Regions from separate parts of the Cellulosimicrobium sp. G4 BAM 1002 genome, predicted to be linked through region 2. Evidence: riboswitches for the same ligand, from Rfam matches in the RefSeq annotation. Region 2 holds a riboswitch; the other holds the start of a gene.

Region 1 (7,239 bases), 1.7 Mb from region 2:
GAACCGTGGTCGTGTCGGACGTCGCGTGGTCGGGTTGGGTGTCGGGGTGGGTGGGGGCGCCGCGTCTTCCATCCGCCGCTCGTTCCTCGCGGCTCCCGCCAGGCCCTCCACGACGCGGCGCCCCCACCCACCCCTCCCGGTGTCGTCCCGCCCTGGTCTCGGGTCACCCGGGCGACCGCCCCCCGGGTGCTGCGCCGAGCATGTCGTTGTGGCTCGTCCTGAGCGCCTTTCGGGCCACAAGGGTCTGCTCGACCGGCCGGGACCGTATGGCTGCCACGAGCACGAGCACGAGCACGAGCCGGACCGCCTAGCCCGGGCACGACCCGCGCCAGCCCCCGTGGTCGCCGGACCACGGTTCTACCTCGGCCGACCAGGGTTCTACCTCGGCGGGCCTGCGACGGGACGTCGCCTGGGGTGAGGCGATGGCGGAGCGGGTGGGGCGGCGTCGGATGCGAAGGGCGTCAAGGCCGCGCTCCCAAGACCCACACCCGTGACGGCGCGGACAGCCCGAGCACCGGCGCCGCCCCGCACGCGAACCCGACCACAGCACGCGGACCCGACCACGAGACCGGCGCCGAGGCGCGCCGGATCGGTCAGAGGGAGCGTTGGAGCAGGATCGTGTCGACCCAGCGGCCGTGCTTGAACCCGACGGCGGTGAGGCGGCCGGTCTCGAGGAAACCGAAGCGACGGTGGAGCGGGGCCGACCCGGCGGACTCGGGCACGTCGGCGACGACCGACACCACCTGCCGCACGCCGGCGCTCATGCAGTCGTCCAGGAGCGCTGAGAGGAGCGCCGTGCCGAGCCCGCGGCCGGCGTACGCGGGGTCGAGGTAGATCGTGTCCTCGGCGGTGTGCCGGTAGGCCGGCTTGGGGCGCCACGGGGACGCGTACGCGTATCCGGCGACCGTCGGGCGTGAGGTCCCCGGCGGCTGGGCGGCGTTCCCGTCGTCCGTGACCTCCGCGACGAGGAACGGCAGCCCGCGCGCCGTCACGTCGTCGAGCTTGCGCTGCCAGGTGGGAAGGTCCCAGACGTCCTCCTCGAACGTCACGCACGTCTCGCGGACGAAGTGCGCGGCGATCTCGGCGACGCGGCCGAGATCGGCGTACGTCGCGGGGCGTACCCAGGTGCTCGTGCGGCCGGGGCTGGTGGACGTCGGCACGCGTGCGTCGGGGGAGGGGGGAGTGCTCACGGGAGGAGCATACGAGGGCAGGTCAGCGGTGTGTGCGCCCTAGGCTGGGCCCATGGCAGCCCTCATCGCCCCGAGCATCCTGTCCGCCGACTTCGCGAACCTCGAGCGCGACCTGAACGCGATCTCGACGGCGGACTACGCGCACGTCGACGTCATGGACAACCACTTCGTGCCGAACCTCACGCTCGGGCTGCCGGTCTTCGAGCGGCTCGCCCAGGTGTCGCCCGTCCCGATCGACGCGCACCTCATGATCGACGACCCCGACCGCTGGGCGCCCGCGTACGCGGAGGCCGGCGCGGCGTCCGTCACCTTCCACGCCGAGGCCGCTGGTGCTCCTGTACGGCTCGCACGCGAGCTGCGGCGGCTCGGGGCGCGCGCGGGGGTCGCGCTGCGTCCTGCGACGCCTGTGGAGCCCTTCCTGGACCTCCTGACGGAGGTCGACATGATCCTCGTCATGACCGTGGAGCCCGGGTTCGGGGGCCAGTCGTTCATCGAGGGGACGCTGCCCAAGATCCGCAGGGCCCGCGAGGCGGTCAGCGAGTCGGGGCTCGACGTGTGGATCCAGGTCGATGGGGGAGTGTCGCGCTCGACGATCGAGCGCGCGGCGGACGCCGGGGCGAACGTCTTCGTGGCGGGCTCGGCGGTGTACGGGGCGGAGAACGTCCCGGGGGAGATCCAGGCTCTGAGAGAGCTCGCGGACGCCGCGCACGCACACTGACCCGCCGCACCGGCTGTCCACGGCCGGGCGAGGACCGTCCCGACGTGATCGCGCACCGTGCCATGACATGTCCCTCGTAAAATAGTGTGCCAAGCGCACACTCGATTCCCCACCGGCCACAAGGGCCGCTCACCCCATCCGCCCAGACCACAGGGGGCAGGGGAGCCGGTTCACGTTCGCCCAAGTGCTGGACGAGCTCGAGCACGAGGTCGCACGAGTAGCATGCTCGGTGAAGCAGTACGCACGAACGTGCTCCGGGGTCGGTGCAATTCCGAGCCGGCGGTGACAGTCCGCGACCCGCGCCCTACGCGCGGTTGACCTGGTGGAACTCCAGGACCGACGGTGAAAGTCCGGATGGGAGGAAGCACGTGCGGCAAGGCCACGCCAGAGCGCGTGGTGCGTCGGCGACCCGCCGGGGCACCCGTCCGCGACGGTGACGGCCTCGCCGTGGTGAGCGACGACGTCGGGCCGCCCAGGCCACCCGACCCGCCGCCCGCCCTCACCCCGGAGCGCAAGTGCCCGGGAGGAGGACGATGGACGAGCACCCACGAACCTTGACGATCGACGCGGCCATGGCGCGCGCGCTCGAGCTCGCGGCGCGGGGGCCGGCGTACGGCCCCAACCCGCGCGTCGGCTGCGTCCTCCTCGCCCCGTCGCCCGGTGGAGGCCCGGCGCCCGACGGCGCAGCGCAGGACTCCGTGGACGCGCACCCGCGACGGGTCCTCGCCGAGGGCTACCACCGCGGCGCGGGGACGCCGCACGCGGAAGCAGCCGCCCTGACCGACGCCCGGGAGCGTGAGGTCGACGTGCGGGGCGCGACCGCCGTCGTCACGCTCGAGCCGTGCGCGCACACCGGGCGTACCGGTCCGTGCGCCGACGCGCTCGTCGCGGCGGGCGTCGCGGAGGTGGTCTACGCCGTCGCGGACCCGAATCCGCTCGCGATCGGCGGTGCGCGGCGCCTCCAGGGCGCCGGCGTGCGGGTGGTGAGGGGCCTGCGTACGGCGGAGGGCGAGGAGCTGCTGCGAGTGTGGCTCACGTCGGTGCGCCGCGGGACCCCGTACGTCACGCTCAAGACCGCGACGACGCTCGACGGGTACGTCGCGGCCCAGGACGGGACGAGCCGGTGGATCACCGGACGGGCGGCCCGGGAGCACGCCCACCGGGTGCGTGCTGACGTGGACGCCATCCTCGTGGGCACGGGGACCCTCCTCACCGACGACCCCGCGCTCACCGCGCGCGTGCACGCCGGCGCCGCGAGCGCCGAGGGCGGCTCTTTCGAGGTTCTGGCCGCGCACCAGCCGCTGCGGGTCGTCGTCGGGCGGCGGGGGATACCGCCGGCGGCGCGGGTGCGCGGCGAGGGCGGCGAGCTGGTCCATCTCGTGACGCGAGACGTCGGGGAGGTGCTCGCGCGGCTCGCGGAGCGCGAGGTGCGCCACGTGCTCGTGGAGGGCGGCCCGACGCTCGCGACGGCGTTCCTCGCGGCCGGGGCGGTCGACGAGCTGCACTCGTACGTCGCGCCGGTGCTGCTGGGCGACGGGCGTCGCATGGTCGGTGGGCTGGGGGTGTCGTCGATCGCGGAGGCCCACCGGTTCCGCACGGTCGAGGTGAGGCGTGTCGGTGACGACGTGCTGATGGTGTCGAGGAAGGGAAGCTGATGTTCACGGGGATCGTCGAGGAGATCGGGAAGGTTCGGGAGATCGCGTACCCGGGAGGTACGACGGACGTCGGGGCGGCGGCCGGTGCCGGTGGGGACGCCGTCCTCACGATCGAGGGCCTGCTGGTCACGTCGGACGCGGGGCTCGGGGACTCGATCGCGGTGAACGGCGTGTGCCTCACGGTGACGAGCCTGGGCGGGGACGGGTCCTTCACGGCGGACGTCATGCCGGAGTCGTTGCGTCGTACGTCGCTGGGGGACCTGGTCGCCGGTTCTCCGGTGAATCTCGAGCGGGCGGTGCGGGCGGACGCGCGGCTGGGCGGGCACGTCGTGCAGGGTCACGTCGACGGCGTCGGGACGCTCGTGAGCCGGGCTCCTGGTGAGCGCTGGGACGACCTCGTGTTCTCGGCACCGGCCGGGCTCACGCGCTACGTCGCGGAGAAGGGTTCGATCGCGGTGAGCGGGGTCTCACTCACGGTGACGCACGTGGACGCCGGGTCGTTCGGCGTCTCGCTCATCCCGACGACGCTCGAGGCGACGATCCTCGGCGGCCTCGTCCCCGGGGACCGCGTGAACCTGGAGGTCGACGTGCTGGCGAAGTACGTCGAGCGGCTGCTCCGGGCCGGCGGCACGGTCGGGAGCGCGTCGTGACGCGGGAGGACGTGCCGGCTGCGAGCGCCGCGCTGACCGGGGGCGGGTCGGCGGGGGTGCGGCTGGGGTCGGTCGAGGATGCGCTGGTGGAGATCCGGGCGGGGCGTCCGGTGCTGGTGGCGGACTCCCCGGACCGGGAGAACGAGGCGGACGTGGTGTTCGCGGCGCAGGGGGTGTCGGCGGAGTGGGTGGCGTGGACGATCCGGCACTCGTCGGGGTACCTGTGCGCGCCGATGCCGTCGGCTCGGGCGGACGCTCTGGAGCTGCCGTTGATGGTGCCGCACAGCCAGGACCCGCGGCGCACGGCGTACACGGTGACGGTGGACGCGGCGACGGGGGTGACGACGGGGATCTCGGCGGAGGACCGGGCGAGGACGTTGCGGGTGCTGGCCGACCCGGCGTCGGGTCCGGTGGACCTGATCCGGCCGGGGCACGTGCTGCCGTTGCGGGCGGTGCCGGGAGGCGTGCTGCACCGTGCGGGGCACACGGAGGCTGCGGTGGACCTGGTGCGTCTGGCGGGCATGGGGGAGGTCGGGGGGATCGCGGAGCTCGTGCACGACGACGGGACGATGATGCGGCTGGAGGACGCGGCGGCTCTCGCGGAGCGGGACGGGCTCGTGCTCCTGACGATCGCGGACCTGGTGGCGTGGCGGCTGGAGCACGACCCGGCGCCGACCGCTACGGGGGACGGCGTGCCGGACCGTGAGCAGCTGGCGCGGCGGGTGCACCGCACGGCGGAGGCGGACCTCCCGACGGCGCACGGCCGGTTCCGCGTGATCGGGTACCGGGACCTGCGGACGGGTGCGGAGCACGTGGCTCTGGTACCTCCGGCCGCGAGCGCCGTCGGGGCGGGTCGTGTCCCCGTGGTGCGGGTGCACTCGGAGTGCTTGACGGGTGACGCGTTCGGGTCGTTGCGGTGCGACTGCGGTCCGCAGCTGCAGGCGGCGATGGAGCGGGTCGCGGCGGAGGGCGGTGCGGTGGTGTACCTGCGGGGGCACGAGGGTCGGGGCATCGGGCTGCTGGCGAAGATCGGGGCGTACGAGCTGCAGGACGCGGGTCTGGACACGGTGCAGGCGAACCTGGAGCTGGGGTGGCCGGTGGACCGGCGGGAGTACGGGGCTGCTGCGGCGATCCTGGAGGACCTGGGGCTGTCGCGGGTGCGGCTGCTGACGAACAACCCGGCGAAGGTGACGGGTCTGGTGGCGTCGGGCATCGACGTGGTGGGGACGGAGCGGATCGAGGTGGGCCACGGTGAGCACAACCGGGCGTACCTGGTGACGAAGAAGGTGGCGATGGGTCACCTGCTGGACACGGTGGAGGCCCCGGACGGGGTCGACGCGGGCATCGAGGCGAAGGAGGACCAGGGATGAGCGGGGCAGGAGCGCCGACGATCAGCGTGGACGGTTCGGGGCTGCGGGTGGTCGTGGTCGCGGCGAGCTGGCACACGCAGGTCATGGACGGGTTGCTGGCGGGGGCGCGGCGGGCGTTGGCCGCGGCGAACGTGTCGCACGTGACGGAGGTCCGCGTGCCGGGGTCGTTCGAGCTGCCGGTGGCGGCGGCGCGTGCGGTGGAGCACGGCGCGGACGCGGTGGTGGCGCTGGGTGTCGTGATCCGTGGTGGGACGCCGCACTTCGAGTACGTGTGCCAGGCGGCGACGTCGGGACTGACGGAGGTGAGCGTGCGGACGGGCGTGCCGGTGGGGTTCGGGCTGCTCACGTGCGACGACGAGCAGCAGGCGCTGGACCGTGCGGGCCTGGAGGGGTCGCGCGAGGACAAGGGTGCGGAGGCGGCCGAGGCAGCGGTGGCGACCGTGGTGGCGCTGCGGAACCTGTAGCGGTGCTCGACGGCGGTCGGCGCCGGCGGACGGGTGCCCGCTGGGCGGACCCGTCCCCGGTCGCCGGCGACGGCCGGATACCCTGGGGCGCGTGAAGACGTTCGAGTCCCTGTTCGCGGAGCTCTCCGAGAAGGCCACGACGCGACCTGCCGGTTCCGGCACGGTCGCGGAGCTGGACGCCGGGGTGCACGCGATCGGGAAGAAGGTGGTCGAGGAGGCCGCCGAGGTCTGGATGGCCGCCGAGTACGAGGGCGACGTGAAGACGGCGGAGGAGATCTCCCAGCTCCTCTACCACCTGCAGGTCCTCATGCTGGCGAAGGGTCTGAGCCTGCAGGACGTGTACGAGCATCTGTGAGCGGCCGCGCCGGTGAGCCCTCGCTCCCGTCCGCGAGCGCCGCTCGCCCCGTGCTCGTCCCTGCCCGTCCTCCTGCTGCCGTCTCCCTGAAACGAAGGTCCTGCCATGCTGCGTATCGCCGTCCCCAACAAGGGGTCCCTGTCCGAGCCCGCCGTCGAGATGCTGCGCGAGGCGGGGTACCGCCAGCGCCGTGACTCGCGCGAGCTCGTGCTCGCGGACCCGGACAACGACGTCGAGTTCTTCTTCCTGCGTCCGCGTGACATCGCGGTGTACGTCGGCTCGGGCACGGTCGACGTCGGGATCACCGGCCGTGACCTGCTCCTGGACTCGGGGGCGGACGCCGTGGAGCACATGCAGCTCGGCTTCGGCGGGTCGACGTTCCGGTACGCGGCCCCGGCCGGTGCGGTCACGTCCCTCGAGCAGGTGCAGGGGCTGCGGGTCGCGACGTCGTACGAGGTGCTCGTCGAGGGCCACCTGCGCTCGCACGGCGTGGAGGCGACGGTCGTGCACCTCGACGGCGCGGTCGAGTCGGCCGTGCAGCTCGGGGTGGCGGACGTCGTCGCGGACGTCGTGTCGACGGGCACGACGCTGCGCGGTGCGGGCCTGGAGGTGTTCGGCGACCCGATCCTCGTGTCGGAGGCGGTGCTCATCCGTCCGCGCGCGGTCGCGGAGGCGGACGTCCCGGCGGGCGTGGAGGTGCTGAGCCGGCGCCTGCAGGGCGTGCTCACCGCACGCCAGTACGTCCTCATGGACTACGACGTCCCGGTGTCTCTCGTCGAGCAGGCGGTCGCGATCACGCCGGGGCTCGAGTCGCCCACGGTGTCGCCGCTGCACGAC
Region 2 (7,239 bases):
CGGTCGCGGCGGCGCGCGTCGCGGCCGAGGAGGCCGGGCTCGCCGACCGCGTGACGTTCCACCTCGCCGACGCGGCCGAGCTCGGGCTCGTCGAGCCCTCGGGACGCCCTTTCGACGCGGCGTTCGCCTTCGAGTGCGTGCACGACCTGCCGCGCCCGGTCGAGGTCCTCGACGCGGTGCGGCGCGCGGTCAGCCCGGACGGTGTGGTCGTGGTGATGGACGAGGCGGTCGCCGAGGAGTTCACCGCCCCCGCCGACGACGTGGACCGCGTCATGTACGGGTACAGCCTGTTCGTGTGCCTGCCCGACGGGCTGTCGTCGCAGCCGTCCGCGGGAACGGGGACGGTCATGCGGCACACGACCCTGCGTCGCTACGCGCTCGAGGCCGGGTTCACCGACGTCGAGGTCCTGCCGGTCGACGACTTCTCGTTCTTCCGGTTCTACCGGCTCGCTCTCTGAGCACACCCGAGCACGCAGCCCGTCCCACGGGCGGGGCCCGGGGGCCGGTGTACCGTCCGGTGCATGACCGACGTCCGCAGCCGCACCCACGCCCAGGCCGTCGACGCAGCGATCGAGCTCTTCACCCGCAAGGGGTACGAGCAGACCACCGTCGAGGAGATCGCCGACGCCGCCCAGGTCAGCCGCGCCACCTTCTTCCGGCGGTTCCGCTCCAAGGAGGACGTGGTCTTCGCCGACCACGAGCTCCTCCTCGACGAGGTGGTCGTCCTCCTCGCGTCGACACGGCCCGTGCCCGACGCCGCGGGGAACCTCGTCCCGGAACCCGGGGTCGACCCGTACCTCGAGGTGTGCCGCGCGGCACGGCTCGTCTTCGACCACCACGTCGGGCAGCGCGAGACGTCCCTCGCGCGGCACCGCCTGCTGCAGGAGGTGCCTGCCCTGCGCGACCGCGAGCTCGTCACCACCCACCGTTACGAGCGCGCGTTCACCGCGTACCTGCGCGACGCACTACCGCCCGACGCGCGCCGCTCGACCGCGTCCATCGCGTTCGCCGCGTCCGTCGTCGCGGTCCACAACGCGCTGCTGCGCCGCTGGCTGCGCAGCCCCGAGCAGGACCTGCGCCCCCAGCTCGAGGAGGCGTTCGCGGACCTCCGTCGCGCCGCCGTCGGGCGGTACGTCGCGCCCGACGGCGACGGCACGTCGGGCGGTCCCGTCGCCTCCGGTGAGCGCCCGGGCCGCGACGGGCGCCGCGTCGTCGTGACGGTCGTCGACGCGGGGTCCGACGCCGACGAGGTCGCGGACGACGTCGCACGAGCCGTCCGCGACGCTCTGGGCTGAGCGGCTCGTCGCACCGCCCGGGAATGCGCGGGTAGCATGCTCCGTTGCAGAACGCAGTACGCACGAACGTGCTCCGGGGTCGGTGCAATTCCGAGCCGGCGGTGACAGTCCGCGACCCGCGCCCTACGCGCGGTTGACCTGGTGGAACTCCAGGACCGACGGTGAAAGTCCGGATGGGAGAAGCACGTGCGGCGCGACGGGTGACCCCGTCGTGCCGTTCTCACGCCCCCGGAGCCGTCGTGCCCGGACGGCGAGGGAACACCGATGGACCTGATCCACGCGCTCTTCGACGCGCAGCTGACGATCGGCGACCAGCACCTGCTGTGGCGCGAGATCGTGGGCAACGGGTTCGGCCTGGCGTCGGCGCTGGGCGGCATGCGGCGCAAGGTGTGGGCGTGGCCGGTCGGCATCGTCGGCAACCTGCTGCTGCTGACGGTGTTCCTGGGCGCGGTCTTCGCGACCCCCAACCCCGTGAACCTCCTCGGCCAGGCCGGCCGTCAGGTCATGTTCGTCATCGTGTCCGTCTACGGGTGGGTGCAGTGGCGCCGCACGCAGCAGCGGCTGGGTGGCGCGGACGCGGACAGCCACGGCGTGAGCGTCGTGCCGCAGTGGGCGACGGCGCGCCAGCGGATCGCCCTCGTGCTCGCCCTCCTCGTCGGCACGGCCGTGCTCACGCCCGTCTTCCGCGCGATGGGCTCGTTCGAGCCCGTGTGGGCCGACGCGTGGATCTTCATGGGCTCGCTCCTCGCCACGTACGGCATGGCGAAGGGCTGGGTCGAGTTCTGGCTGATCTGGGTCGCTGTGGACATCGTCGGCGTGCCGCTGCTCGTCTCCGCCGGGTACTACGCGTCCGCGTTCATGTACGTGTTCTACGGCGCGTTCACGCTCGTCGGGTTCTTCGTGTGGTGGCGCATCAAGCGCCAGGCCACCGCCGAGGCTGTCGCGGCGTCGGCGGGCGCGCCCGCCTCCGGCTGAGCGTGGGGTCGCGGCCTCAGTCGTCGAAGAGCATGCGGGCGGACGGCTCGACCCGGCTCGCGCCGAGCGTGCTGTCCGCGCACACCGCCTCGACGAGCGCGTCGCTCCCGCCGACGTAGGTGGCCGACGCGTCGATCTCTGTCCCGACGAACCAGGACCGGTCCTGCGGCCACCAGAGGTTCGGCGGCTGCTCCTGGTGCCGGAACGCCCCGGCGTCGGTGAGGGTCCCCGTCCACAGGTGGTACTCGCGGTGCGGGAGCAGGAGCATCGGCGCGGCGGGGCGCTCGACGAGGGTCGGGATGAGCTGCTCCCATGCTTCGGCGAGCGCCTGCTCGACCTCCGCGTCGCTCGGGCGCGGCTCGTCCGGGGACCACGAGAAGAACGGCGAGACGCCCGACGTCGCGCGCGGGTCGCTGCCGTGGTCGTACAGGAACGCGTGCCCCGTCCACACCGCGAGGTGCACGGGCTGGTCGCCCGTGAACGGCGCGAGCACGGCGGCGAGGGCGTCGGTCTGCGCGGCAAGGGTGACGTCGTCGTCCGGCTCGGGGTGCTCCACGCACGCGTATGCCCCATACCCGCGCGGCACCGTGCCGTCGACGGTCGGGCCGAAGTCCCCGAGCCGCTCCTCGATCCACGCGCCGGCCGAGCCGTCGTCGTCCCAGTCCACCATGCGCCGACCCTACGCCCGGCCTGTCCGCGCCCCGTCCTACGATGAGCGGGTGAGCTTCCTCTACGAGGAGCGCGCCGGAGCCTCCCCCCTCGTCGACGTCGTGTGGGCCACCGTGGACCTCACCGACGGGACCTACGTCGCGTCCGCGGACGCGCGGTGGGACCTCGTCTTCACGGCACAGGGGAACGCGCGGCGCGTCCTGCTCTCGGGGCCGTCCTCGCGGCCGACGCCCGTCCCGTACACCGCCGGGAACCACAACCTCGGGGTGCGCTTCTCGCCGGGCACCTACTTCGCCCACGAGCCGGTCGTGGGCTGGAGGGACCGGACCGAACGGCTGCCCCTGCTCGGGCGTGGCGCATTCGTCCTCGCCGACGCCGCCTGGCCGCTGCCCGACCTCGCGCTCGACGCGCCCGGCGTCGACCGGCTCGTCGCGGCGCTCGCGTCCGCGGGGGTCGTGCGGCACGACGACGTCGTCGAGACCGCGCTCGACGGCGGCGCGGCGGACTGCTCGGCCCGCACGGTCGAACGGCACTTCGCGCACGCCGTCGGGATCAGCCCGCACCGGGCGCGCCGGATCGAGCGGGCCCGTGAGGCGGTCGCCCGGCTCCAGGACGGCCTCTCGATCGTGGACGTCGCGTACCGGCTCGGTTACGCCGACCAGGCACACCTCACCCGTGACCTCAAGCGGCTCACGGGCCTGACCCCCGGACGCTCCCGCGATCGCGGCGAGCCCGTCTGAGTGTCGCGCTGGTTCAAGACAACGCCGGAGAGCCGCGCTTGCGTGGGGTGGTCACGACCACCGCCGAGGAGGACCGGCCATGAACGACGACCTGGACGTCCGACCGTACGAGATCGCGGTGAGCGACGAGGAGGTCGACGACCTCCACGACCGGCTGGGACGCACCCGCTGGCCGGCCGAGCTCACGGACACGTGGGACCGCGGAACCCCGGTCGGCTACGCCCGCCGGCTCGCGGAACGGTGGCGCACGACGTTCGACTGGCGCGCGCAGGAGGCTCGGCTCAACCGGATGCCGCAGTTCGTCACGCTCGTGGACGGTCAGCGCGTCCACGGGATGCACGTGCGCTCGTCGCGCGCCGACGCGACGCCCTTGCTCCTCTGCCACGGCTACCCGACGTCGTTCGTGGAGTTCGCACGTCTCGCGCCGCTGCTGGCGGAGCCCGCGGGCGGCGGTCCGGCGTTCCACGTCGTCGCCCCCTCCATGCCGGGGTACGGCCTCTCGACGCCGCTCGCGGCCTACGGTTGGGACATCGCCCGGACGGCGGACGCGTTCGACCGCGTCGTGCGCGCGCTCGGGTACGACCGGTACGCCGTGTTCGGCGGAGACGTCGGGGCAGGCGTGGCCGAGCAGCTCTGCCTCGAGGCAGGCGATCGCGTCGTCGCGTCGCTCGTGTCCACCGACCCCGGCGCGATCGCGACCGAGTACACGCCTCCCACGGACCACCTCACGGCCGAGGAGCGCGAGCGGCACGCGACCCTCGTCGCCGCCCGGGCGGAGGACTTCGGCTACCTGCAGGTGCAGACCACGCGCCCGCTGAGCGTCGCCTACGGCCTGACCGACTCCCCCGTCATGCAGCTCACGTGGATCGCGGAGAAGTTCCACGAGTGGACCGACCCGCGGCACGAGCTTCCCGAGGACGCGGTGGACGGCGACGACCTCCTCACCCTGGTCAGCGTGAGCTGGTTCGGGCGAGCCGGCGACGGCGCCGCCAACCTCCTCTACGAGGCCGCGCACGCCGAGCAGGCGTGGGGTCGCGCGCACGACCGCCCCCAGGGCGTCACGGCGTTCGGCGAGGAACCGCTCGTGCGCCGCATCCTCGACCCCCACGGCGCGCTGCCGTTCTGGGCCGAGCGTCCCCGGGGAGGGCACTTCCCGGCGATGGAGCGTCCGGACGACGTCGCGACGGACATCCGCGCGTTCCTCGGGGCACAAGTCTCCAGCTCGGCTCGCTGACCGGATCCCGCGGTGCGCGCCGAGCGGCCGGCACCTACGCCGGGAGCGCGCCGCCGAGCCCGACCTCGTTGCCGTCCGGGTCGCGGAAGACGATCTTGACGACCCCGCCCTCGTACGTCTCGCGGCGGTCAGGATCGATCCCGCGCGCCCCGGCCGTCGCGACGAACGCGTCGACGTCCTCGCGGAAGACCGTGACGACGCCGTGCCCGGCGTGCTCGGGCACCTGCTCGACGACGAGCCACCGGTGCTCGGCGAGCTCCCACACGGACTCGGTCGGCGTCGCGACGAAGGTCGGCTCGACCCCGAGCAGCCGGACGTACCAGTCGCGTGCGGCGTCGTGGTCGCGGACGTGCATGGTCGCGAAGAGGTCGAGAGCCATCGTCCGACGATAGGACGGCGGGCCGTCGCGCACCATGCCCCGGCCCGCCCAGGGCGCGATACCCGGTCTCAGATTGACTGAGACTTGGTATCGCTGCACTATGGGAAGAGACCGCCGACGACGTCGACCCGCCACCCGGGCACCGCCGCTGCCGACGATCACGCTCGACCGACCAGCAGCCGCCGTCCCAGGGGAGCACCGATGCCCACCACCCCGATCATGCCCGGTGTCACCGAGCCCACCTACGACCTCACGACCCCGCTGGACGTCGACTATGCGGACGCGTTCGCCGACGCGACCGCGGAGGACCGCGCGCACCAGCAGCGCGTCCGTCAGTTCGTCCAGGACGAGGTGCTCCCGGTCATCGACGACTTCTGGGAGCGCGCCGAGGTCCCGCTCGACCTCGTCAAGCGCATGGGCGAGCTCGACCTCCTGCGCGACGGCGTCGACGTCGACGGCCGACCCCGCGTGAGCCTCATGGGTGCGGGCCTCGCCGCGATGGAGATGTCGCGCGGCGACGGGTCCGTCGCGACGATCTGCGGCGTCCAGGGCGGCCTCGCGCTGCGGAGCATCCAGATGCTCGGCTCGGACGAGCAGCGCGCGCGGTACGCCGAGCCCATGGCGCGCGGCGAGATCCTCGGCGCGTTCGCGCTCACCGAGCCCACCCACGGCTCGGACTCCGTCTCGCTCGAGACGACGGCGCGCCGCGAGACCCGCGACGGCGTCGAGGGCTATGTGCTGAACGGCGAGAAGAAGTGGATCGGCAACGGGTCGTCGGGCCACATCACGGTCGTCTGGGCGCGCCTCGTCGGCAGCGACTCGGCGGACGGCGACAACCAGGTCCACGGGTTCGTCGTGCCGCAGGACACGCCCGGCTACACGGGCACAACCATCACCGGCAAGGTGTCGCTGCGGGCCATCTGGCAGGCGCACGTCGTGCTCGACGACGTCTTCGTCCCCGCCGAGAACGCCCTGCCGGGTGCCCGCTCGTTCAAGGACACCTCGCGCGTGCTCTTCGCGACGCGCCTCGGGGTGGCGTGGGCCGCCGTCGGGCACGCGATGGCCTGCTACGAGACCGCGGTGGCCTACGCGAAGCAGCGCGTGCAGTTCGGGCGCCCGCTCGCCGCGAACCAGATGATCCAGGAGCGCCTCACGAAGATGCTCTCCACCGTGACGCAGCTCCAGCTCCTCGTCGCGCAGATGACGCGCCTCGACGAGGCCGGGAGGCTCACCGGACCCCAGGCCTCGCTCGCGAAGTACACGTGCACCCGGGGTGCGCGCGAGATCGCGGCGAGCGCGCGCGACCTGCTCGGCGGCAACGGCATCCTGCTGCGCAACCGCGTCGCGCGGCACTTCGCGGACGTCGAGGCCCTGCACACGTACGAGGGCACCGAGTCCGTGCAGGCGCTCATCGTCGGGCGCGACATCACGGGCGTCTCCGCGTTCGTCTGACAGGTCCGCCGAGGGCGCCCCGCCCTCCCTCAGCTCCCCGGCGCTGCTCGCCCCTCCTCGCGGCGCCGGGGCTCCTGCCTTCCCCGATCTCCTCGCGCCGTTCTCCCTACCCTGACGGAGTCCCCATGAGCACCGACGCCACCACCCTGCACGACGGCGGAGCCGTCACCCCCGAGGACGAGGTCACCCCGGTCCTCCTGCACGGCGCGCGCACCCCGTTCGCGCGCTTCCGCGGGGCGCTCGCCTCGCTCTCGGCCGCCGAGCTCGGCGCGCACGCGATCCGCGGCGCCCTCGCCGCGGCGGGCGTCGCGCCCGAGCAGGTCGACACCGTGATCGTCGGTCAGGTCGTCCAGGCGGGCGCCAAGCAGGGCCCGGCCCGCCAGGCCGCGATCCTCGCGGGCCTCGGCTGGGACGTGCCCACCGTGACGATCAACAAGCTGTGCCTCTCCGGGCTCACCGCGATCATCGACGCGGCCAGGCTGGTCCGCACCGGCG

Evidence for each region. A riboswitch is a leader RNA that binds a small molecule or an ion and turns the genes downstream of it on or off. The one in region 2 is predicted to bind FMN.
Region 1: another riboswitch for FMN. It lies ahead of ribD (bifunctional diaminohydroxyphosphoribosylaminopyrimidine deaminase/5-amino-6-(5-phosphoribosylamino)uracil reductase RibD); the one in region 2 lies ahead of pnuC (nicotinamide riboside transporter PnuC).

The regions. Positions count from the first base shown of each region.
Region 1 is NZ_CP182109.1:2,335,025-2,342,263, forward strand. Features, by position in the region: gene ACMXGY_RS10510 (N-acetyltransferase family protein) at 594-1,190, opposite strand; gene rpe (ribulose-phosphate 3-epimerase) at 1,243-1,908, shown strand; FMN riboswitch at 2,154-2,280, shown strand; gene ribD (bifunctional diaminohydroxyphosphoribosylaminopyrimidine deaminase/5-amino-6-(5-phosphoribosylamino)uracil reductase RibD) at 2,442-3,563, shown strand; gene ACMXGY_RS10525 (riboflavin synthase) at 3,563-4,213, shown strand; gene ribA (GTP cyclohydrolase II) at 4,246-5,583, shown strand; gene ribH (6,7-dimethyl-8-ribityllumazine synthase) at 5,580-6,047, shown strand; gene ACMXGY_RS10540 (phosphoribosyl-ATP diphosphatase) at 6,139-6,402, shown strand; gene hisG (ATP phosphoribosyltransferase) at 6,508-7,239, shown strand, end outside.
Region 2 is NZ_CP182109.1:4,013,261-4,020,499, forward strand. Features, by position in the region: gene ACMXGY_RS17845 (class I SAM-dependent methyltransferase) at 1-458, shown strand, start outside; gene ACMXGY_RS17850 (TetR/AcrR family transcriptional regulator) at 522-1,295, shown strand; FMN riboswitch at 1,361-1,484, shown strand; gene pnuC (nicotinamide riboside transporter PnuC) at 1,560-2,270, shown strand; gene ACMXGY_RS17860 (hypothetical protein) at 2,287-2,940, opposite strand; gene ACMXGY_RS17865 (helix-turn-helix domain-containing protein) at 2,990-3,679, shown strand; gene ACMXGY_RS17870 (epoxide hydrolase family protein) at 3,759-4,913, shown strand; gene ACMXGY_RS17875 (VOC family protein) at 4,948-5,292, opposite strand; gene ACMXGY_RS17880 (acyl-CoA dehydrogenase family protein) at 5,494-6,744, shown strand; gene ACMXGY_RS17885 (acetyl-CoA C-acyltransferase) at 6,870-7,239, shown strand, end outside.